Regions from separate parts of the Ornithinimicrobium avium genome, predicted to be linked through region 2. Evidence: predicted binding sites of a transcription regulator. Region 2 holds the regulator's gene; each other region holds the start of a gene.
What was found. Region 2 encodes LexA, which represses DNA repair genes until DNA is damaged. Its sites were predicted from a motif close to TCGAACANNTGTTCGA; they were not measured.
Positions count from the first base shown of each region.

Region 1: a site for LexA is predicted at 2,008-2,023, ahead of DV701_RS04500 (HNH endonuclease signature motif containing protein). Genes of this name have one in related genera too.
Region 3: a site for LexA is predicted at 2,559-2,574, ahead of DV701_RS10395 (HNH endonuclease signature motif containing protein). Genes of this name have one in related genera too.

Region 1 covers NZ_CP031229.1:958,670-965,697, forward strand. The annotation lists gene DV701_RS04495 (ribonuclease J) at 1-465, opposite strand, end outside; gene DV701_RS04500 (HNH endonuclease signature motif containing protein) at 658-2,007, opposite strand; gene DV701_RS04505 (diacylglycerol/lipid kinase family protein) at 2,171-3,127, opposite strand; gene DV701_RS04510 (TetR/AcrR family transcriptional regulator) at 3,317-3,889, shown strand; gene DV701_RS04515 (ABC transporter ATP-binding protein) at 3,886-4,620, shown strand; gene DV701_RS04520 (ABC transporter permease) at 4,617-5,381, shown strand; gene DV701_RS04525 (nucleoside/nucleotide kinase family protein) at 5,582-6,253, shown strand; gene DV701_RS04530 (ABC transporter ATP-binding protein) at 6,721-7,028, shown strand, end outside.
Region 2 covers NZ_CP031229.1:1,370,143-1,377,170, forward strand. The annotation lists gene DV701_RS06210 (SPFH domain-containing protein) at 1-684, opposite strand, end outside; gene DV701_RS06215 (RecQ family ATP-dependent DNA helicase) at 1,081-3,258, opposite strand; gene DV701_RS06220 (hypothetical protein) at 3,390-3,932, shown strand; gene DV701_RS06225 (LysM peptidoglycan-binding domain-containing protein) at 3,996-4,397, opposite strand; gene lexA (transcriptional repressor LexA) at 4,626-5,354, shown strand; gene DV701_RS06235 (PRC-barrel domain-containing protein) at 5,479-5,811, opposite strand; gene DV701_RS06240 (PRC-barrel domain-containing protein) at 5,910-6,410, opposite strand; gene DV701_RS06245 (Sir2 family NAD-dependent protein deacetylase) at 6,478-7,028, opposite strand, start outside.
Region 3 covers NZ_CP031229.1:2,268,829-2,275,856, reverse strand. The annotation lists gene DV701_RS10410 (FAD-binding dehydrogenase) at 1-747, shown strand, start outside; gene DV701_RS10405 (NUDIX hydrolase) at 838-1,362, shown strand; gene DV701_RS10400 (NAD(P)H-quinone oxidoreductase) at 1,462-2,454, opposite strand; gene DV701_RS10395 (HNH endonuclease signature motif containing protein) at 2,642-5,014, shown strand; gene DV701_RS10390 (pyridoxal phosphate-dependent decarboxylase family protein) at 4,930-6,537, opposite strand; gene DV701_RS10385 (MFS transporter) at 6,534-7,028, opposite strand, start outside.

The sequences.
Region 1 (7,028 bases), 410 kb from region 2:
GTCGGGGATGGAGTGGTTGACCGCGACGAACTCGCAGTCGAAGGGGCCCTGGTTGATGCGGTCCCCCTCGGCGACCTGCGTGGTCTTGGGCTTGATCCGGTGCTCCTTGAGCTTGGCGCTCACGAAGGCCAGGGTCAGGCGCGAGCCCACCACCGGGATGTCGCCACGCTCCCTGAGCAGGTAGGGCACCCCGCCGATGTGGTCCTCGTGCCCGTGGGTCAGCACCACGCCCACGACGTCCTGCCACCGTCCCTGCAGGTAGGAGAAGTCGGGCAGGATCACGTCCACGCCGGGCTGGTGCTCCTCGGGGAAGAGCACGCCGCAGTCGATGATGAGCAGCTTGCCGCGGTGCTCGAGCACGGCCATGTTGCGCCCGACCTCCCCCAGGCCGCCCAGCGCCACCACTCTCAGTCCGTTGCGGGGCAGTGCGGGCGGTGCGCCCAGCTCGGGGTGCGGGTGGCTCATGGGTCTCCTCGTCGACGTCGGGTATGGGGTGTGGCGGCACGAGCTGTCCTCGCGCCTTCTCGGGGACGACCCTACGCCCTCGACCGCCCCGGTCCTCCACCGCGCGGGCGGGTGCGGCGTCGTGCTGACGCGCGGCGGGCCCATCGGCACATGGCTGCGCCCCGGCCCGTGCGGGGCCGGGACGGAGCAGGGTCATCTCAGGTGCCAGGTCACGCCGGTGGCGGTGACGGTCGCGGTGAGGTCGTTGTCGTGGACCCAGGCGTGGTGCCGCGGGCACAGCAGGGCGTAGTTGAGGACGTGGGAGTCCCCGTCGCGCGACCACCAGATCACGTGGTGGCTGTCGCACCACGTCGCGGGCACGGTGCAGCCGGGGATGGAGCATCCGCCGTCGCGGCGGGCCAGGTAGGCCCGCTGACCAGGGGTGACGAGGCGCCGCCTGCGGCCCTGGTCGAGGACCTCGCCCCTGGTCCCCAGGACCATGGGGATGATGTCCGCGTCGCACGCCAGCCGGCGGATGGACTCCGCCGACACCAGCCGCCTCCCGTCCAGGGTGGAACCGCACCCCGGCTGGCCGGCCTTCTCGGCGAGCCGCTGCTGGAGGGTCTCGAAGTCGATCGTGACCGCGACCACCGCCTTGGCGGTCGTCGGCTGACCCCGCGATCCTGCGACGCCGCGCCTCAGCACGGTCATCAGCGCGTGGTAGCGGCGCTGCCCCGCGGTCCGGGTGTCCTTCTCCCCCGTCGCGTCCTGCTCCTCCTGCGTGGCCGGGGCGGCCAGCGGCGAGTCGAGGACGGCCTTGACGGCCTCGTAGTCGGCGTCGTCGCCGATCGTCCAGATGATGCGCCGCACGCTCCCGTCGGCCAGCGAGGACTCGTGCACGTCGCCCAGGGCCCGCCGTGCCTTGTTGTCCTTGTCGTGCGACTTCTCCGGCAGGCACCGGCGCAGCAGCTCGTTGACCGCCCGCGCCAGGTCGCCGTCGTCGACGCCGGGCTGGCCGGCCAGGCCGACGAGGGCGTGGACGGCCTGGGCGAAGAGCGCGTCGTCGTCGATGCCGGGCCGCAGCCGCTGGAGGGTGCGCAGGACCCGGGCGGCGCGCTCGATGCTCATCCCGCCGGACAGCACGCCGTCGACGACGGGGGCCAGCGTCTGCTCCGTGGACGCGCCGGCAAGCTTGGCGAGGTCGATCCGGTCGCGCGAGCTCAGGTCCGGGCACCGTGCGCCCAACCAGTCCGCCAGGGTGGACCCGCACCCCAGGTGCAGGCCGCGCTGGGCGGCCTCGCACGCCAGGATCAGGCGGGAGCGGTCCAGGCGCGCCGCGGCTCGTGCGACGTGGTCGAGCAGCTCGTCCACCTCGAGGTCCTGGACGGTCACCGCGCCCTCGTCACCGAGCACAGCCTCAGCACGGACCGCCAGACGGCCGAGGTCGCCGAGCAGCCTGCGCGCAGCCTCCCCCCTCGTGGCCCCCGTGGGCCCGGGCAGCGGCTCCCCCGCGGCCAGCGCCCCCGCGCCGACCCGAAGAACCTCACCGCTCCATCCCTTCATGCGAACAACTGTACGACGAGGCACCGACAGACCCTCACGGAGCGGCTAGCCGGGGCGGGCCCCCTCTCGGCCCGCAACCCCCTCACACCCGACGCGCAGACACCGGGAGGGTCCCGCCATGGAGGGGCACGTCCAGGTCATACGAGCCAGTCCGGGCCGTGGGTCACCCTCGCTCATCGCTGCGCGGCGGCGTGGCCGCCCGGTCCGGCACCCGCAGCCGCCACGCCCCCGGCTCCACCCGCCAGCTGCGACGACTGATCCGCGCCGGGGAGACCTCACCGTCGGCGCTGAGGTGGAAGGCGTCCTTGGGCCCGACCGCCTCGACGAGCACCTCCCTGCCCCGGGTCACGGTGACGTCGGAGCGGGCGGTGTGCCGCCCCCTGCGCAGGTCCCGGGCAAACCCGAGACGGGCCACCGGGGAGGTCCCTCGGGCGACGACGACGTCGACGAGGCCGTCGTCGGGACGGGCGTCCGGCGCGACGCGGGCCCCGCCCCCGACAGAGGAGCCAAGGGCGAGGGTCACCATCAGCACCGGCCGGGAGCCGTCGACCACGGTCCGTCCGTCGACGACGAGCCGCAGGTGCCAGCCGCGGGAGGTGAGACCGGCGCGCAGCGCGCCGACCGCATACGCGGCCTTGCCGAAGATCCCCTTGACCTCGCCGGCGTGGACCGTGGCCTCCGCCGCGACGCCGGCATGGACGGCGTTGACCACGACCCCGCCGGTGTCGTCCACCAGCAGGCCCCGTGGTGCGGGACGTCCGTGCACCGCGACCGGCGCGGAGTCCTGCGCCTCCAGCGGGAGGTGGACGGAGCGGGCCAGGTCGTTGCCGGTGCCGGCGGGGACCAGGCCCACGGTGCTGCCGGTCACCTGCTGGTCGTGCAGCTCCTGCAGCAGCCGGTGGACCGACCCGTCGCCGCCGAGGACGACGACGTCACGCGGGCTCGGCTCGGCGACGGAGGCGACCGCGTCGGCATACGCCTGGTCCGACCCCGGGGTGCGCACCTCCACCCCGTGGGGTGCAACCCCTTCCAGCAGCTGGCGCACCCGCTCCAGCGCGGCCCGCCCGTCGTCGTCCGTGGCGGGTCTGGCCAGGACGAGGAGGGGACGGGGCTCGCTCACGGCGCCGGCCTCGTGGCCGGGGTCCTGGTCGGCGCTCAGCTCTCCCCCTCGGGTTCGTCGTCGGGCGTACGGTGCGGACCCCCAGCGTAGGCGGCGTGGCGAGACGCCGCCCGGGTCAGCACGTCGCACGCGGATGTCGCACCTCCAACAGGGTTCCTCTCTTGAGCGTTAGTCACTAACATCGTGAGCATGTCTGGCACGACGACCACGAGGACGGCACGCACCCGGTCGCGCCTGCAGGCGGCAGCGCTCAGGCTGTTCTCCGAGCAGGGGTATGACGCGACGACCGTCGAGCAGATCGCGCGGGAGGCCGGCGTCAGCCACATGACGTTCTTCCGGCACTTCCCGACGAAGGACGCGGTCGTGCTCGAGGACGGCTTCGACCCGGCCATCGCCGCCGCCGTCGCCGCGGCCCCGAGCCGGCTCCCGCCCCTGGCGCGCGTCTGCGCAGGACTCCGCGCCGCGCTCACGCACGTGGACCTGCCGGCCCAGGAGGAGGTGCGGCTGCGGGTCCGGATCGCGGCGGAGCACCCGGTGCTGCGCGCCGGGACGTACGCAGCCACGGAGACCACCCAGGAGGCGATCGTGGAGGTCCTCGTCGCCGGCGGTGCCAGCCCGTTCGAGGCCCGCGTCGCCTCGGCCGCTGCGCTGGCCGCACTCACCGCGGCCCTGCTCGAATGGTGCCTCGGCGACACCGTCGAGCCGATGTCGAGCCGGCTCGGCGCGGCGCTCGGCGTGCTCGACGGGACGGCGGGGCGATGAGCGCGCTGCAGGTCAGCGGCCTGGCCCACCGCTACGACGACACCGTCGTGCTGCACGACGTGGACCTGAGCCTCGCTCCGGGCGAGGTGCACGCGCTGGTCGGCTTCAACGGAGCTGGCAAGTCGACCCTCATGCGCGCCGTCCTGGGAATGATCCGTCCCCAGGGTGGTGCCGTCCGCATCGACGGTGTCGAGGTCGCCCACCTCGACAGCGCGGGGTGGAGCCGGGTGGGACACCTGGTGGACAGCCCGTTCGTCTACCCCGAGCTGACCGTCAGGGAGAACCTCTGGGCGGCGTCGCGGCTGCACGGGGTGGCCGCCTCCCTCGCCCGGGCGCGCGCCGACCGCATACTGACCGACCTCGAGCTCGGTCCGTGGGCGGAGCACCGTGGATCGACGCTCTCGCAGGGCAACCGGCAGCGTGTCGGGCTGGGCAGCGCGCTCGTGCACGAGCCGCGGCTGCTCGTCCTGGACGAACCCACCAGCGCCCTCGACCCGGCCGGGGTCCTGCTGCTGCGCGAGCTGCTGCAGGCGCGCGCCGCCTCCGGGGTGGCCGTGCTGGTCTCCAGCCACCACCTGGACGAGGTGGCACGGGTCGCGGGTCGCGTGAGCGTCATCCGTGCCGGCACCATCGTGGGCGAGCTGGACCCGCACGGCGTCGACCTGGAGCGAGCGTTCTTCGCGATGGTGCACGCCGCCGATGCGTCCCGCCGCCGGGACACGTCGCGATGAGCGCGGCATACGCCGTCGAGGTGCTCAAGTTCCGCCGCTCGCGGGTGGTCGCCGTCGCGACCGTGGGCCTGCTCCTGGCCCCGGCCCTGATGGCGCGCGCCTTCCTGATCGCCGCCGAGGGCGGGGGCGCCGACCCGATGAGCGCCAAGGCCGTCCTGCTGCTGCCGGGCATCGGCTGGACCGGTTATCTCGGCGGCCTGATCCAGATCTATGCCACCGCCGGGGTGATCGGCTCCGGCATCGTGGTCGGTTGGTGCTTCGGACGGGAGTATGCCGACCGCACCGTCGTCTCCCTGTACGCCTCGGCGACGCCGCGCACCTCGGTCGCACGGGCCAAGCTGGTGCTCCTCGCGGTGTGGGCCGTGGTCGTGGGCCTCGGCGTGGCCGCAGCGGCCTGGATGATCGGGACCGCCACCGGCCTCGGGCTCCCCGACGCGGCCGACGGGCGCGTCCTCGTGCGGCTCACGACGTTGGCCGTCCTGTCCGGGCTCCTCGCCCTGCCCGTCGCGCTGCCCGCGAGCATCGGGCGCGGCTACCTGCCCGCCGTGGGCGGCCTGCTGGTGCTCGTCGTCGCGGCCCAGGTCGCGACGGTGGCCGGCGCAGGCACCTGGTGGCCCTGGTCGGTCGCCGCGGTGTGGGCCATGGGTGCCGGCTCGGGGACGGAGCACGTCGCTCCCGGCTGGCTGGCGGTGGTGCCGCTGGTCGTCGCGCTGAGCGGGTGGGCCACGGTGGGGTGGTGGCGCCGGGCCGAGGTGGTCTGACCCGCCTGGCGGTCCGGTCCCGGGGTCGTCGCCCGCGCCGGACGGCAACCTGCTGGATAGTCTGTGGACAGGACGCCGTCGCGCAGCGGGCCCCGCCTGCGACGCGGCGTCGGTCGAGGAGATCAAGGGGACGGTATGCCGGGCTGCTGGCCACCCTGCACGGCGTGCGAGCCGCGCACGCGAGGCGCCGAGGGCCAGCGGTGACCCCCGGACCGCCGTCGCACACGCTTGCAAGTCTGATCCAGGACGCGCGCCGGCTCGCAGCACGCCCGGGACGCACCATCCTGGGGCTGACGGGGGCGCCGGGCGCGGGGAAGTCGACCCTGGCGGCGGCCCTGGCGGACGCGCTCGGCCCCCAGCTGGTCGCCCTGGCACCGATGGACGGCTTCCACCTCGACGACGCGATCCTGCACGCCCGCGGGGCCGGCGGCCGGAAGGGAGCCATCGACACCTTCGACGACGCCGGGTATGCCGCTCTCCTCGCCCGGCTGCGCGCCCAGGCCCCGGAGGAGACCGTCTACGCCCCGCGCTACGACCGCGACCTGGAGACCTCGATCGGCTCCGCGCTGCCCATCTCGCCGGACGTGCCGCTGGTGGTCACGGAGGGCAACTACCTTCTCGCCACGACCGGCGCGTGGCCCCGGGCGCGCGCCGCCCTGGACGAGGTGTGGTTCCTCGACCTCGACCCCCGGGTGCGTGAGGCCCGCCTCGTCGAGCGGCACGTTCGGCACGGCGAGGACCCGGCACGGGCCCGCGAGCGGGCGCTCGGACCCGACCACGACAACGCCGTCGCGGTGGAGTCGCTCAGGCGCGGGGCGACGCGCGTCGTGCGGCTGTCGGGCGGCGCGCGGCCCGGCGAGCCCGGGACCTAGGTCCGCGTGCCCCTCGCGGGTGTCCTGGGCCCTGGTCGGGCAGGCGACCCCCCAAGGAGTCGTTCGAATTCCCGCCGATGCGCGATCGAGTCGGCGAATCTCGCCGGAGGATGCCGAACGTTTCTCCCAGTGAGACCCGACGGCCCGAGCAATCTTCGTCTGCCTGTAAGTCGGTGATAACAAGACCGAAGAAATCAGGCTAGGGTGCTCGCAGTCACCTCGGTCGGCGCCCACCTCTGAGCGCGCCTGTCGACCTATGCCTACGGAAAGGGGTTGCGCGAGATGTCGATCCGCCTGCCCCTGCCCGAGGCCGTGGCCCCCGTCATGTCCTGCCGCCGCTGCATGCGCATGTGCATGCAGCGCGCTGGTGTCTGACGGGTCGAGGCCTCCACCGACCGTCGCCCCCTGGGCCGCAGCCGCCAGCGCACCTCCGCGGAGGATCCCCCACGTGACCCAAGGAAACGTCGATGGCCCCCACCCTCTTCGCCACCGCGACACCGACCGGGAGCCGCGCCAGCGCGGCGCCCGTCCGGCTGCGCGGTGTGTCCCGCTCCTTCCCGACCAAGACCGGCCCGCACCAGGTCCTCACCGGCATCGACCTCGACATCGTCCCCGGCGAGATCGTGGCGCTGATCGGCGCCTCCGGCAGCGGCAAGTCCACCCTGCTGCGGCAGATGTGCGGCCTGGACACCCCTGACTCCGGCGAGATCTTGATCGGCTCCCGGCCCGTGCGCCAGGTGGACCAGCGCTGCGCGATGGCCTTCCAGGAGCCGCG
Region 2 (7,028 bases):
GCCTGCCTCGGCCGGCGTGACGACGGGGGCCCGCTCGTCGTCCAGCCGGACGACGAGGGTGGTGCCGGGACGTGCCTCCTGCACCATGCGCAGCCGCGCCAGCGCCGGGTGCGCCTCCAGGACCTTGGCCGCGTTGGCCAGCGAGCGCAGGGACGCGTTCTCGGCGCGCGCCGCCTCCAGCCGCGCCATGCCCCGCGCCTTGGCCGTGGCCAGCTCGACCGCGGCAGCCCGCACCTCGGGCGGGAGGATCACGTCCTTGACGACGACCTCGCGCACGACGAGGCCGACCGGGCGGGCGGCGGCGTCGGCGGCCGCGGTGAGCTCGGTGACCGGCAGCGAGGCGCCGCGCCGCGTCAGCTCCTCCACGGTGAGCCCGCCGAGCGCCTCGCGCAGCGCGACCTGGGTGGCCAGGTAGACCAGCGCGTGCGGGTCGAAGGCCACCTCGTGGAAGGCCCGCGCGTCTCCGACCGCCAGGCGGACCGCGGAGGTCACGCGGACGGACAGGCCGTCGGCGGTGAGGATCTCCTGCGGGGCGACCGCCAGCAGCTGCTCACGCAGGTCGACCGCCACGTGCGTGGCGCGCAGCGGCACCGGGTGGCGGCCGGGCTCGAGGGCGCGGGCGAACTCCCCGCGGCGGTACTCCAGGGCGGTGGTGGAGGGGTGGACGAGAAGGTGTCGGAGCATGGTCGGTGCCTCCTTCCGGGGGCGGTCTTGGTGCGGTGGTGCAGGCTGCGGGTTCTGCAGGCTGCGGGTCGCCGGACGGTACCCGGGACCGACGCCCGTGGCTTCGCCGACCGGTCCGCGGGCCGGGCGGGGCCACGTCCTGTCAGGGAGTGGTCGCAGGGCCCAGCCTGCGGAGATCTCCGGTCGGCGCCGCCGGTAGGGAGTCGAACCCGTGCGCTGGAAGGCGCTTGCCAGATCGTGGAGTCCACGTCCTGTACGCGACCGGTGGCCAGGTGCGGGACAACGGTGCCGGGACGTGGTGCCGGCCGCGGCCGCGTGCCTCCGGGCGTCGGACCATGATGGCTCAGCGGCGGCTGGAGCGCCACGGGTTTTCCGCCAGGCCCTCCCGGGCGCCGGTCAGCCGTCGACAGCCAGCACCAGTGGGAGCACGGCCCCGGCCCCGGCGAGGCGCAGCGCGCGGGAGGCGATCGTCAGGGTCCAGCGCGAGTCCACGACGTCGTCGACCAGCAGGACCGGGCCGCGCGCCGAGGCCAGAGCTTCGCGCAGCTCGGGACCGACGGTGATGCGGTCCCACACGTTGGCCAGCCGGAACGCGCTGTTGCCGCCCGGCTCTCCCACCGGGCCGCCATCGGCGTAGTCCAGCCTGCCGAGCATCGGCAGCCGGCCGATCTGGCTGATCTGCTCGGCGAGGGAACTGACGACGGCCGGACGGCGGCGCGAGGGCATCGCCACCACGCCGACCGGGCGGGCCGCCCAGTCCCAGCCGGCCAGCACCTGCACCACGGCCCGCACGACCTCCGGCGGCACCGGCCGTCCGGGCTGCTCCGCCGCGTCCGGGTCCTCCGGGTCGACGACACGGGTGCCCTCGGCCAGGGCCGTGCGCAACCGCTGTCCCCAACCCAGGTCGGAGAGCCGGGCCAGGGCACGGCCGGGCTCGGCCTGTTCCTCCGCGGCGATCCGGCCCTTGACGTCGACGCCCAGCCTCGGCATGCCGGTCGGCCACTGCGCCCGGGGGTCGACCCGCACGCCGACACCGCCGAGCTGGGTCCGTGCCGCCCCGACCGCCTCGTCCGGGATCTCGGTCGGGTACCAGACCCCGGCGCAGTTGTCGCACCTCCCGCACGGGCTGGCCGTGGGGTCGTCGAGGGTCTCCTGGAGGAAGGCCATCCGGCACTTCGAGGTCTGCTGGTAGGCGACCATCAGCTCGGCCTCGCGCACGCGTGCGTCGGCCACCCGCTGGTAACGCTCACGGTCGTAGACCCAGGGCTGGCCGGTGCCGACCCACCCGCCCTGGACCTTGTCGACCGCGCCCTCGACGTCGAGCACCTTGAGCAGCAGCTCGAGCCTGGTGCGGCGCACGTCGACCATCGTCTCCAGCGCGGGCGTGGACAGCGGACGTCGCGCCTCGGCCAGGGCGGTCAGGACGGCGTCCGCCTGGTCCTGGCGGGGCATCGACACCGTCGCGAAGTAGGACCAGATGTCCCGGTCCTCCGAGCCGGGCAGGAGCAGCACGTCGGCGCGATCGGTGGCGCGACCGGCACGACCGACCTGCTGGTAGTAGGCCACCGGCGAGCTCGGCGCGCCCAGATGCACGACGAAGCCGAGGTCGGGCTTGTCGAAGCCCATGCCGAGGGCGCTGGTCGCCACGAGCGCCTTGACCTGGTTCTCCCTGAGCGCGGTCTCCAGACGTTCGCGCTCCTCGGGGTCGGTGCGCCCCGTGTAGGCCGCTACCTCGTGCCCCGCGGTCCGTAGCGCCTCGGCGACGTCCTCGGCGGCGGCCACCGTCAGGCAGTAGACGATGCCGCTGCCCGGCAGATCGGTCAGGTGGGCGACGATCCAGCCCAGCCGTTGCTCCGGGGTGAGCCGGGGCAGCACGCCCAGGCGCAGTGAGGCCCGCGCCAACGGACCACGGACGGTGCGCACGACCGCACCCCCGACGCCGAGCTGCTCGACGACGTCCTCGACGACCCGCTCGTTGGCGGTGGCCGTCGTCGCCAGGACCGGCGTGCCCTCCGGGAGCGCGTCGAGGAGGGTCCGGATACGCCGGTAGTCCGGACGGAAGTCGTGACCCCAGTCGCTGATGCAGTGCGCCTCGTCGACGACCAGAAGCCCGCAGCGGGCCGCGAGGTCGGGCAGCTGCTCCTCGCGGAAGCGCGGGTTGTTGAGCCGCTCCGGACTGACCAGGAGGACGTCGACCTCGTCGGCCGCCAGGGCCGCCCGCACGGTGTCCCACTCGGTGGCGTTGGCCGAGTTCATCGTCACCGCCCGGACGCCGGCCCGGGCGGCCGCGGCGATCTGGTCGCGCATCAGGGCCAGCAGGGGGGAGACGATGATCGTGGGTCCGGCGTGCTGGGCCCGCCGCAACGCGGTCGCCACGAAGTAGACCGCGGACTTGCCCCACCCGGTGCGCTGCACGACGAGCACCCGCGAGCGCTCCTGCACCAGGGCGAGCACGGCGTCGAGCTGCCCGTCCCGGAACTGCGCACCGGGGCTGCCGACCAGGCGGCGCAACGCGTCGTGGGCCGTGGCCACCAGCGTCTCGTCGGGGGTGCCGACACCCGCTCCCTCGACCATGGTGGCTCCTGCCGGGTCCTCGCTGCGCGTCATGCCCCGACCGTAACCGCCTCCTCCGACAACCACGTCGGCACATCCACAGGCGCGCGCCGGGATTGGGTCTGGCGCTGCGGGTGTGGTGCCATGGAATCATGACCGAGCCCACCTCGATGCCCTTCCAGGACGACGCACGCCGCGACGGGGCACCTCAGGACGACCCCGGCGTGGCGCCCGAGGAGTCTCTACCCTCCGGCCTGCTCCCCCCGGCCGAGACCGAGACCGACCTGCTCGCCGCACGCGTCGAGGGGCCCGAGGACCACGAGGGGATGACCGCGCTGTGGCGGGCCACGATGGGCCTGCCCAGCTGGTGGTTCATCGCGGTCGGCGAGGAAGGGCTCGAGTCGCCGGCGGCTGCCGAGATCGACGACCAGCTGATGCTGCTGACCTTCACCAACGCCGAGCGGGCCCGGCACTTCGCGGTGCAGAACGGCATGATCCGCGCGGACGAGGACATGCGGGCGATCTCGCTGGAGCCGCAGGAAGTCGTGAGCTCCGCCGACGTCTACCTCTCGGCCGAGATCGCCGGGCTCATGTTCGACCCGCACCTGACCGGCTACTTCATCTCCACCGAGCAGCTGCCGGTGGTGTGGCAGGCCATTTCCGCCGGCGAGGAGCAGGGCAGCGAACCGGGCTGAGCGGACCGGACCGCGGCTCTGCGAGCCGGCGGCAGCCGCATCAGAGAGCGGCCGCCTGCCGCGTCAGCGGCCGGGGATCACGAGGGTCTGGCCCGCTGCGATGTCGGTCGTGCTCAGCCGGTTGGCGCGCTGGATGTCGGTGACGGCCTGGCTCAGCGGAACCTCGGGCAGCTGCTCCGCGGCGAGCTGCGAGAGGGTCATCCCCGGCTCCACGGTCACGGCACTGCTGGCACCGGCTGGTCCCAGCGCGCTGACGAGGGAGGCCACGGCCAGGACCAGGACGAGCACGACGGTGCTGGTCAGGGTCAGCCGTCCGCGCCGGGTGATGCGCAGAGGATCCGTCGTCCCGGCGACCCGCTCGTGCGGAGCGACGACGCGCAGGTGGCCACCCCGACGCCGGGAGGCCGGGACGCCGAACGGCTCGGCACCGGCGACGGGGAACAGGTCGACGACTGCTGTGCTCATGGTGGTCCTCCTCGTGGTCATCAGACGCGTGTGCGATAGCACGTCTGTCCTATGTCTAGCACGAGTGTCCGGCTTTGTCGACACGCCGATCGAACAGATGTTTGCTCGATCCCTCCGTGCGCCGTACGCTGTGTGCATGTCAGGAACTCAATCAGCGACCACTGACAAACCCTCTGACCTGGCCTGACGGTCAGGACCTGGCAGCCGGAGGAGACGGGGAAGAAGGACATGGCAACGATCCACGAGATGCCCGACCGCGACGGGGGCGCCAAGCTCACCAACCGTCAGCAGCGCGTGCTGGCGGTCATCCGCGACTCGGTCGACGCCAGGGGCTACCCGCCCAGCCTGCGCGAGATCGGCGAGGCGGTGGGCCTGACCTCACCCAGCTCGGTCGCCCACCAGCTCAAGATGCTCGAGCGCAAGGGCTTCCTGCGCCGCGACCCCCACCGCCCCCGGGCGATCGAGGTCGTCGTGCCCGGGTCCGGCGACGGCGTGGGCTACCGGCGCGCCACCGCGGGCTCGCAGCGCAATGAGCCGGCTGCGGACGCCTACGACGAGACGGGCATCGGCGACGCCCGTCCCGAGGCGTCCTACGTCCCCGTCGTCGGGCGGATCGCCGCCGGCGGGCCGATCCTGGCCGAGGAGGCCATCGAGGACGTCTTCCCGCTGCCCCGCCAGATCGTCGGCGAGGGCGAGCTCTTCCTGCTCAAGGTCGTGGGCGACTCGATGGTCGACGCGGCGATCTGCGACGGCGACTGGGTCGTGGTGCGCCGACAGCCCACTGCGGTCAACGGCGACATCGTCGCCGCGATGCTCGACAACGAGGCGACGGTCAAGACCTACAAGAAGAGCAAGGAGAAGGTCTGGCTCATGCCGCACAACCCGGCCTACGAGCCGATCGACGGCGACCACGCCGTCGTGCTGGGCAAGGTCACCGCCGTCCTGCGACGCGTCTGACCGGACCGACGAGCCTCGTCCGACGCCGGCTGCCACGTGCGTCGGGCGACCCCGCAGCGCCGCCCCACTCGACCGGGGCGGCGTTGTGCTGCCCGGGTGTGCGGCGTCCGCTGTGCGGACCGGCTCAGGCGGAGGGCGCCGGACCGTCGTCGACGACGTAGTACTCGAACAGGTCCTGCTCGTCGTCCTCGGACAGGTGCCCGTCGCACGGGATGTCGGGGGCGCCCTTGATCATCGCGGTGCTGTAGGGCACCCGGATCTGGGTGTGGACGATCTCGGCGGTGCTCAGCGGGACGAAGACCCGTCGGCCGCCGAACCACCCGGTCCGCACCGTGACCCAGGCAGGTTCGCCAGTCTTGTTGTCCAGGTAGACCTGGCCCATCGTGCCGACCTTCTCGCCGCCCTGGTCCACCACCTCGGCGTCGTACAGGGCGTTGAGCTGCTCCTGCGAGATCACGTCATCCTCCTGGTTCCTCGGCCGCCGCTCGCGAGACGGCCAAGGATGAGCAGACCACACCTGAGGGCCAGGTGCCAATTCCGTCCCGGCGCCGCGGGTCAGGGACGCTCGTGGCGCCGCAGCACGGGCCGCTCCGCGAGTTCGTCGGGGTCGCCGCGCAGGATGTTGAGCGGGGCGCCGGTCACAGCCTGCTCGGGGGTCAGCGTCCCGTCGCCGACGACGTCCGAGCCCTCCTCGCGCCATACCCCGGGGCCGTCCCCGCCGAGCGGAGCGTCCGCGCTCTCCTCGCCCTCCTCCAGCGCGTAGTAGCGCCGCAGCTCGGCGACCAGCTCGGGCCCGAGGTGCTCGTCAGGCTCGACGGTGGGCGCCTCGCGCACCTCCTCGCCGGAGACCGACACGCGCAGACCTTCCTCGGTGCGCTCGGCGCCGGAGAGCGGCACGGGGTGCTCACGGTGGCCGAACCACCCGGTGTGCACCGCGATCCAGGCCGGCCGACCAGTCCGATCGTCCAGGTAGACCTGGCGCACCGGTCCCAGCCGGTCGCCGTCGACGCTGCGCACCTCGAGGTCGTAGAGGCCGTCGATCTCTTCCTGCGTCACGTCCACGTCGCTCCTCCAGCCTTCCGGGCGCGCCGGGGGGCGCGCTGCTCCCCTCATCGCACCACGCTCAGCGCGTTGCCGCACCCTCAGCACCGCCGGTATCGACGAGGTCCTCGACCAGGCGGGGCAGGACGTCGTCGAGCAGAGCGTCCAGCTGCACGGTCGCCTCGGCGTCGCCGCGCGTCCGGCCGCGCGTCACCACGCCCACGGGTATGCCGTCACGCGCGGCCCTGCGCACGAACCGGTAACCACTCATCACCTGCAGGGATGAGCCGAGCACCAGGAGCATGTCCGCCCGGCCGGTCACCTCGAACGCCTCCTCGACGACCTCCCGCGGCACCGACCCGCCGAAGAAGACGACGTCCGGCTTGAGCCGGTCGTGCCCGCAGACCAGGCACCGGGGCGCGCGGAAGGTGCGGACGAGGTCCTCGGGCAGGACCACGTCGCCGTCGGGTCGCACCTCGGCGACGGTCCCCGGGTCGAAGTCGGGGTTGGCCACTGCCAGCCACGCGTGCACCTGCTCGCGGTCGTAGGTCTCCCCGCAGTCGAGGCAGACCACCCGGCCGAGGTTGCCGTGCAGCTCGACGACACCGGTGGCGCCGGCGCGCTGGTGCAGCC
Region 3 (7,028 bases), 900 kb from region 2:
TGGCTGGACGCGACCGGGCGGCGCCTGCCCTTTCCGTTCCTCCCCGGGTTCGACACCCTCGGGACCCTCGCTCACCTGCGGCGCAGCGCGCCCGAGCACGACCACTCGTGGTTCGTGGCGACCACGACGATCCTGGGCAAGGAGTACGCCCTGTCCGGCTCCGAGCAGAACCCCGACCTCACCGGCCGGTCCGTGCGGCAGGTGCTCGGCCGGGTGACGACCGACGTGCCCGCGGCGGTCCAGGCGTTCGTCGACCACGGTGCGGACGTCGTGCGCGCCGCGACCGTCGAGGAGCTGGTCGCGGGCATGAACGCGTTGGTCGGCCAGGATCTCGTGCACGCCGGCCCGGTGCGCGAGCTGGTCGAGGCGCACGACCGCGAGCTGGCCAACGACTACGGCAAGGACGTGCAGACCGCGCTGGTGCGCGCCGCCCGGCGCTCGCGGGGCGACCGGCTGGTGCGCACGGCGCCGCCGCACCGCTTCCTCGACCCCAGGCACGGCCCGCTCGTGGCGGTGCGGCTGCGCGTGCTCACCCGCAAGACCCTCGGCGGCGTGCAGACCGACCTGGACGCCCGCGCGCTCGGGACCTCCGGCGAGCCGCTGCCCGGGCTGTATGCCGCCGGCGAGGTCGCCGGGTTCGGCGGCGGCGGGGTGCACGGCTACCGCTCGCTGGAGGGGACCTTCCTGGGCGGATGCCTCTTCAGCGGACGCCGAGCGGGGATGGCCGCGGCTGCTGCCGTGCGCTGACCCCTGCCGACCGGCGACACGGTCGGCACGCCCGGGTGGGCGGGCCGCGTCAGGGAGTGCACGTCATACCCGTGTGGTTGGGTGAACCCTGTGGACCTGCAGACCGTGCGACGCAAGGCAGGCACCGCCGCGCTGGTCAGCTTCCGGCTGCTGCCGGGCCCGTTGAAGCGCGCCGCGGTGCGGATCGGTGCGCCGACCTACACCGCAGGCGCCGTCTGCGTGCTCGAGCACGACGGCGAGGTGCTCGTGCTGTGGCAGCCGCACCGGCTGGGCTGGAGCCTGCCCGGCGGGCTGCTCGGTCGGGGCGAGGCCCCCGCCGAGGCGGTGCGCCGCGAGGTCGCCGAGGAGATCGGCATCGACATCGACCCGGGTGACCCGGTCGTCGTCCGCGTGGACCACGTGGAGCAGGGCATCGACGTCGTCTTCCACGTGCGGCTGGACGCGCGGCCGCAGCTCTCGCTCGCGACCGAGGCGCGCAAGGCGAGATGGTTCGCGCCCGGTGAGCTCACGGAGCACCAGGCCGACCGCGACACCCGCGGCATACTCGAGACGCTGCGCACGGCGAGGGACGCGCCCAGGCCGGGTCGGCTCATCGGGCCGGCCGCGCAGGACTGAGCAACCCGCCCGGACGCAGGTCCGGTGGCCCGCTGGTGCCCCTCCGGCCCCTCCGGCCGGCCACCTCTTGCCCGTGCGGGCGTCCCCGTCGGCTGAGGGCTAGCTCTGGCGCACGCCCAGCAGGATCTTGCCCACGTGACCCGACGCCTCCATCTCGGCGTGCGCGGCGGCCGCGTCGTCGAGCGGGTGGCGCGACTGGATCACGGTCCGCACCCGCCCTTCCTCGATCCACGGCCAGACCCGCTCTCGCACCTGCGTGACGATCTCGGCCTTGGCCTCCAGGGAGCGGGAGCGCAGCGAGGTGGCGATGACCCGGCCGCGCTTGCGCAGCAGGGTGCCGAGGTCGAGCTCGGCCTTGGTGCCGCCGAGCAGACCGATGACGACGAGCCGGCCGTCGGGGGCGAGGGCATCGAGGTTGCGGGCGAGGTACTTCGCGCCGACCACGTCGAGGATCACGTCTGCCCCGCGTCCGTCCGTGGCCGCCGTGATCTCCTCGACGAAGTCCTGACTCGTGTAGTCGATCAGCACCTCGGCGCCGAGCTCGCGGCACGCGTCGAGCTTCTGCTGCGACCCGGCGGTCACCGCGACCCTGGCCCGGAGCGCGCGCGCCACCTGGATCGCCATGGTGCCGATGCCGCTGGAGCCGCCGTGGAGCAGGACCGTCTCGCCCCCGCGCAGCCCCGCCTCCATCACCAGGTTGTTCCACACCGTGCACGCGACCTCGGGCAGCGCGGCGGCGTCGGCCAGCCGGACCCCGGCAGGGACGCGCAGGAGCTGGCCGACGGGGACGGCGACCTGCTCTGCATACCCTCCCCCGGAAAGCAGTGCACAGACCTCGTCGCCGACAGCCCAGCCCGACCCCTCGGTGCCGGGACCGAGGGCCGCGACCCGGCCGCTGACCTCCAGCCCGGGCAGCTCGGAGGCGCCCTCCGGCGGCGGGTAGTAGCCCTTTCGCTGCTGCACGTCCGCCCGGTTCACGCCCGCCGCGACGACGTCGACGAGCACCTCGCCGGGTCCCGCGGTGGGCGGCTCCACGTCCGCGGGGACGAGGACGTCGGGGCCGCCGGGCTCGTTGATGGTGATGGCTCGCATGGCATCGACGCTACGTCAGGGACGGTCCGGCGGGGTGGTGGCCCTCGCCGACCACACGGATTCCTGACCGGCTGGGGACGCGCTGTGGAAAACTCGGGGGTATGTCGTACGGGTGTTCTAGTATGAGGTATGCCCGGCAGGTAGGGGAAGGGCCGGGCGGAGGAGGACACCGGAAGGGGTGAGGGGCATGGCGGCGCTGCTGTCCGAGGAGCGGGACGTCCCGGGCGAGGACGCCCGAGAGGTGCTGCGGGAGGCACTCGACCTGCTGGGGCTGGACGAGGACCTGGCCGGTCCGTGGCTGGAGGGCGTGGTCGCGCAGGCGGTCCAGGAGGGCGGTGCGCACCCGTCGGTGGATCCTCCGGCCGACGGGCTCGGGGTGGTCGCCGGCATGGTGGCGATGGCGCGGGCGAGGTGCGGGGTGGACGCCACGGTGCTGGTGTCCGTGCAGGACCTGGTGCTGCGCACGGGGGAGGTGCTGCTGCGGGAGCGGGGCGTGGGGGAGCCGACGGACCTGGGCATCACCCGGCGGAGGGCCTGGCGGGCAGAGGTCAAGGCCTCGGTCGCCGGTGAGCTGCAGGTCGCCCTGGGGGTCGGGGTGACCGAGGCGCGGCAGCTGGTCGCGGTGGCCTGCCTGCCGGGATCCCTGCGCGCACCGGTGCTGAGGGCGCTGCGCCGAGGGGAGGTGCACTGGGCGCTGGTACGCAGGTTCCAGTCCAAGACCTCCAGGCTGGAGGTCGCGGACGCGACCGCGGTGGCGCAGGCGTTGTTCGGGACCGATGCGGACCTGGCGGCGGTGGAGCGGCTCGATCCGGACGGTGACCTGACCTCGCGGCCCTGGCACCAGGCGGAGTACTACGCGGCGTTGGACCGTGAGGTCGCCCGCTACCTGCAGCAGGACGAGGAGGCCGCCACCAAGGAGCGGGAGCTGGCGCACCCCGGTCGCGGGACGGGTCTGGAGGTGCACGAGGACGGCACGGCCACGTTCACCGTGACCGGGTCGCTGGCCACGATGGTGGCGTTCAGCGCTCGGATCGAGGGGATGGCCCGTCGGTGCCGCAAGGCCGGTGACGAGCGGACCCTGGCCCAGCTGCGGGCGGACATCGTGGCCTGCCTGCTGATCTTCGGCGTGGTGGACCTGCCGGGTCCCGACGAGGACGACCCGGACGCGATCGTCACCCCGGCCGACGTGGAGGCACTGCGCTCGATCGTCGAGGCCACGCCGGCCGGCCAGGTCGAGCTCGTCGTCCCCTGGGACGCACTGCTCGGACGGGTCGTCTGCCCCCGCTGCGATGGCCGGCCCGTCGGCCCCGTCGGCCCCGTCGGCCCCGTCGGCGGCGGCCCGACCCTCGGCGGCGGCCCGACCGTCGGCGGGTCCACGCGGTCCGGTGAGAGCACAGCCACCCGGGCCGGGGACGCCTTCAGCATGCCTCCGCTTCCGGGTGCCTCACCGCGGCACGACCTGCACACCGACGACCGGCCGCGATCCCCGGACGACCGGCCGCGATCCCCGGACGACTGGCCGCGATCCCCGGACGACTGGCCGCGATCTCCCGACGAGGGGCCTCCATCGGCGACGGACGATGGTCCTCCAGCGCCGGTCGGCGACGAACCTGGGCAGGACGACCAAGAGCACAGACGCCAGGACGACCAACAGCACAGACAGCCGGACGAGCAACGCAACAGGCGGCGGCGCACGGAGGCGCGACCACGAGGTGTGGGTGAGCTGCGCGGGTTTCCGGCCGGGTGGGTGAGCCCTGCCCAGGCGCGGGTGATCGCGCTGCGGCCCGGCTCGACGTTCTACCGACTGCTGACCGACCCGGCCGACGGTCGGTGCATCGAGCGCACCGTCGCCCGCTACGCCCCGGACGCAGACATGCGCCGCCAGATCCGCGCGGCCGACGTCTACGGCCGCGGCCCGGGCTGTCGCCGGCCGGCGTCCGCGTGCGAGCTGGACCACGAGCACGAGCACGCCGACGGCGGGCCGACGACCGAGGTCAACCTCAACGCCAAGTCCAGGCTCGACCACTGGCGCAAGACCAAGAAGCTGGTCCGCACGGTCATGACGCCCCGACGGGACCTGACCTGGACCACGCTGCTGGGACAGGTCGCCCGGACCCGCGCCCACGACTACCGCCAGTACTCCGACGCCTTCGACCGTCTCGCCCCCGAGCCCGGTCGCGCCAGCCGGACGGGCGCGGCCGACCTGGCCGCCCGGCGGGACCTGGCCAACCAGCTGCTCTACGCCGCGATGGTCTCCCGCGCGGACGGGGAACGGACCGGCGCCGAGGACGACATCCCCGGCTCGGAGGACTGGCTGATCCTCGGCGACTGGCGCACCGCCACCCACCGTGACGCCGACGGTGGCCGTCGACCGGGACTGCCACCACGACCGATCACCCCCGAGGAGATCCTCGGCCTGGTCGACGAGAGCACAGAAGGTTCAGGCGGCGGCGGGCAAGACAGTGGCAGCGAGGATCACGGCCGCGACGGTGGCAAGGATGACCGGGACGGTCGAGGGAGGGGATGGACATGCCCCGACGACACGCCACCGCCGTTCTGAGCGGGACCGTGCGCCTGCCGCGGTGCAGTGAACGCGGCGAGGAACTGGCGGAGCAGCTCGGCCGACTGCTCTCTCGGCAGCGCCTCGATGAGTGCCAGCACCATGGTCAGGTCGAGCTCGCCCCCGGCACGGGCAGCCTCGGCCAGCGCCTGCGGATCGGGTATGCCGTGCGGCCCGGCAGGTGCCGTGGTCCTGGCCGTGGTGTCCTGACCGGCACCCCCGGCCTCCGCCCCTTGTCCGCCGCCCGACGACCGCCCGCGCACCTCGTCGGCGGCCTCCCGCAGCGCCACCACCAGGTCGGGGAGCACGTCCTCGGTCACGGGCGTCATCGTCAGGTGCGTGGAGCGGGGGAGCACGGTCCCGTCGGCCTGCGTCATCCCGGGCTGCCCCTGCAGCACGAAACCACGCCTGGCTACCGCGGCGGCCCACGCGTGCGGGTCCACCCGTCGCTCCGGCGGCAGGGCATCGTCCGCACCGACCGCCAGGAGCGGCCCGACCGGGTCGGCGAGCACGCGCAGGCCCTCGACGTCCTCGACCGCGGCCCGCACGGCGGCGGTCGCCCGGACGGTCCGGCCGGTCAGCTCGACGTACCCGTCGGCACCCAGCGCCCCGACCACCGCCCAGGCGGCGGCGAGCGACGTCGCCGAGCGGGTGCCCAGCAGCGTGGGGTTGACGACCGGGTAGCCGGGCCAGCCGGTGAGGGCGAAGTAGCGGGCCCGGTCCAGCTCGCCGTCGGCGAAGAGCAGGAGCGAGGCACCCTTGGGCGCGAAGCCGTACTTGTGCAGGTCTGCGCTGATGCTGCTCACCCCGGGGACGGCGAAGTCCCACGGCGGGACGGGTCCGCCGCCGGCCGCCTCCCACCAGGGCAGCACCAGGCCACCGATGCAGGCGTCGACGTGGCAGGGGATCCCGCGCTCGGCCGCGGCGCCGGCGACCTCGGCCACGGGGTCGACGACGCCGTGCGGGTAGGACGGCGCCGAGACGACCACGAGCGCCACGTCGGGCTGATCGAGCGCCGCGACCATCCGGGCGGCGCAGGGACGGCCCGTCGCCGGGTCGACGGGGACCACGACGACCTCCAGGCCGAAGACGTGGGCAGCCTTGTGGAACGCCGCGTGCGCGCTCGCCGGCAGCACCAGCCGCGGTCGCGCAGCCGTCGCGTCCTGAGCGTTCCGGGCCCATCTCTGCCGCGCCGCGAGGACCGCGAGCAGGCAGCTCTCCGTGCCGCCGGAGGTGACCGACCCGGTCACCTCCGGCCCGTGCAGCATCTCGCGCCCGAACCGCACCAGGTCACCCTCGAGCAGCGCGACCGAGGGAAAGGTCGTCGGGTCCAGGCCGTTGACCCACAGCATCTGTTGGGCAGCCTCGCCCGCCAACCGGTCCAGGTCGGGCCGCCCGCTGTCGTAGACGTAGGACAGCACGCGCCCGCCGTGGGTCGGTGCGTCGTGCGACCGGTATGCCGTGAGCCGCCCGAGCAGCTCTTCGGCCGACGGGTGCGCAGGGTCTGGGTCGAGACCGGTCACAGGGCCACCTCCGGCTCCTCGTAGCGGCGCAGCAGCACCAGGCTCACGGCGACCAGCACCGCCGGGGCCACCGAGAAGGCGAGCACGACGGCCGAGAGGGCTGCGGGCGGCTGCTCCGCCGGCACGCCGGCGGCGCTGGACACGAACCCGCCCAGCGCCAGCATGAGCAGCACGAGCACCGGCCCGCTGGCCAGTCCGGCCGTCTCGCCGGCGGTCCACAGCCCGCTCATCGCACCGCCCTGCTCCCGGCCCGCACGGCTGATCACGTCGGGCAGCATCGCCAGCGGGAAGAGCTGCATGCCGGCATAGGCGAGGCCGGCGACGGCGACGCACGCGTACGCCCACCAGTCCGGTGCCACCGGCATCGCCACCAGCGCGAGCGCGGCACCGATGAAGAGCACGGAGGCCACGGTGAGGGACCGGGCCTTGCCGCGGCGCGCGGCATACCAGGTCCACAGCGGCATGACCAGGAGCGCCGGACCGACGAGCGC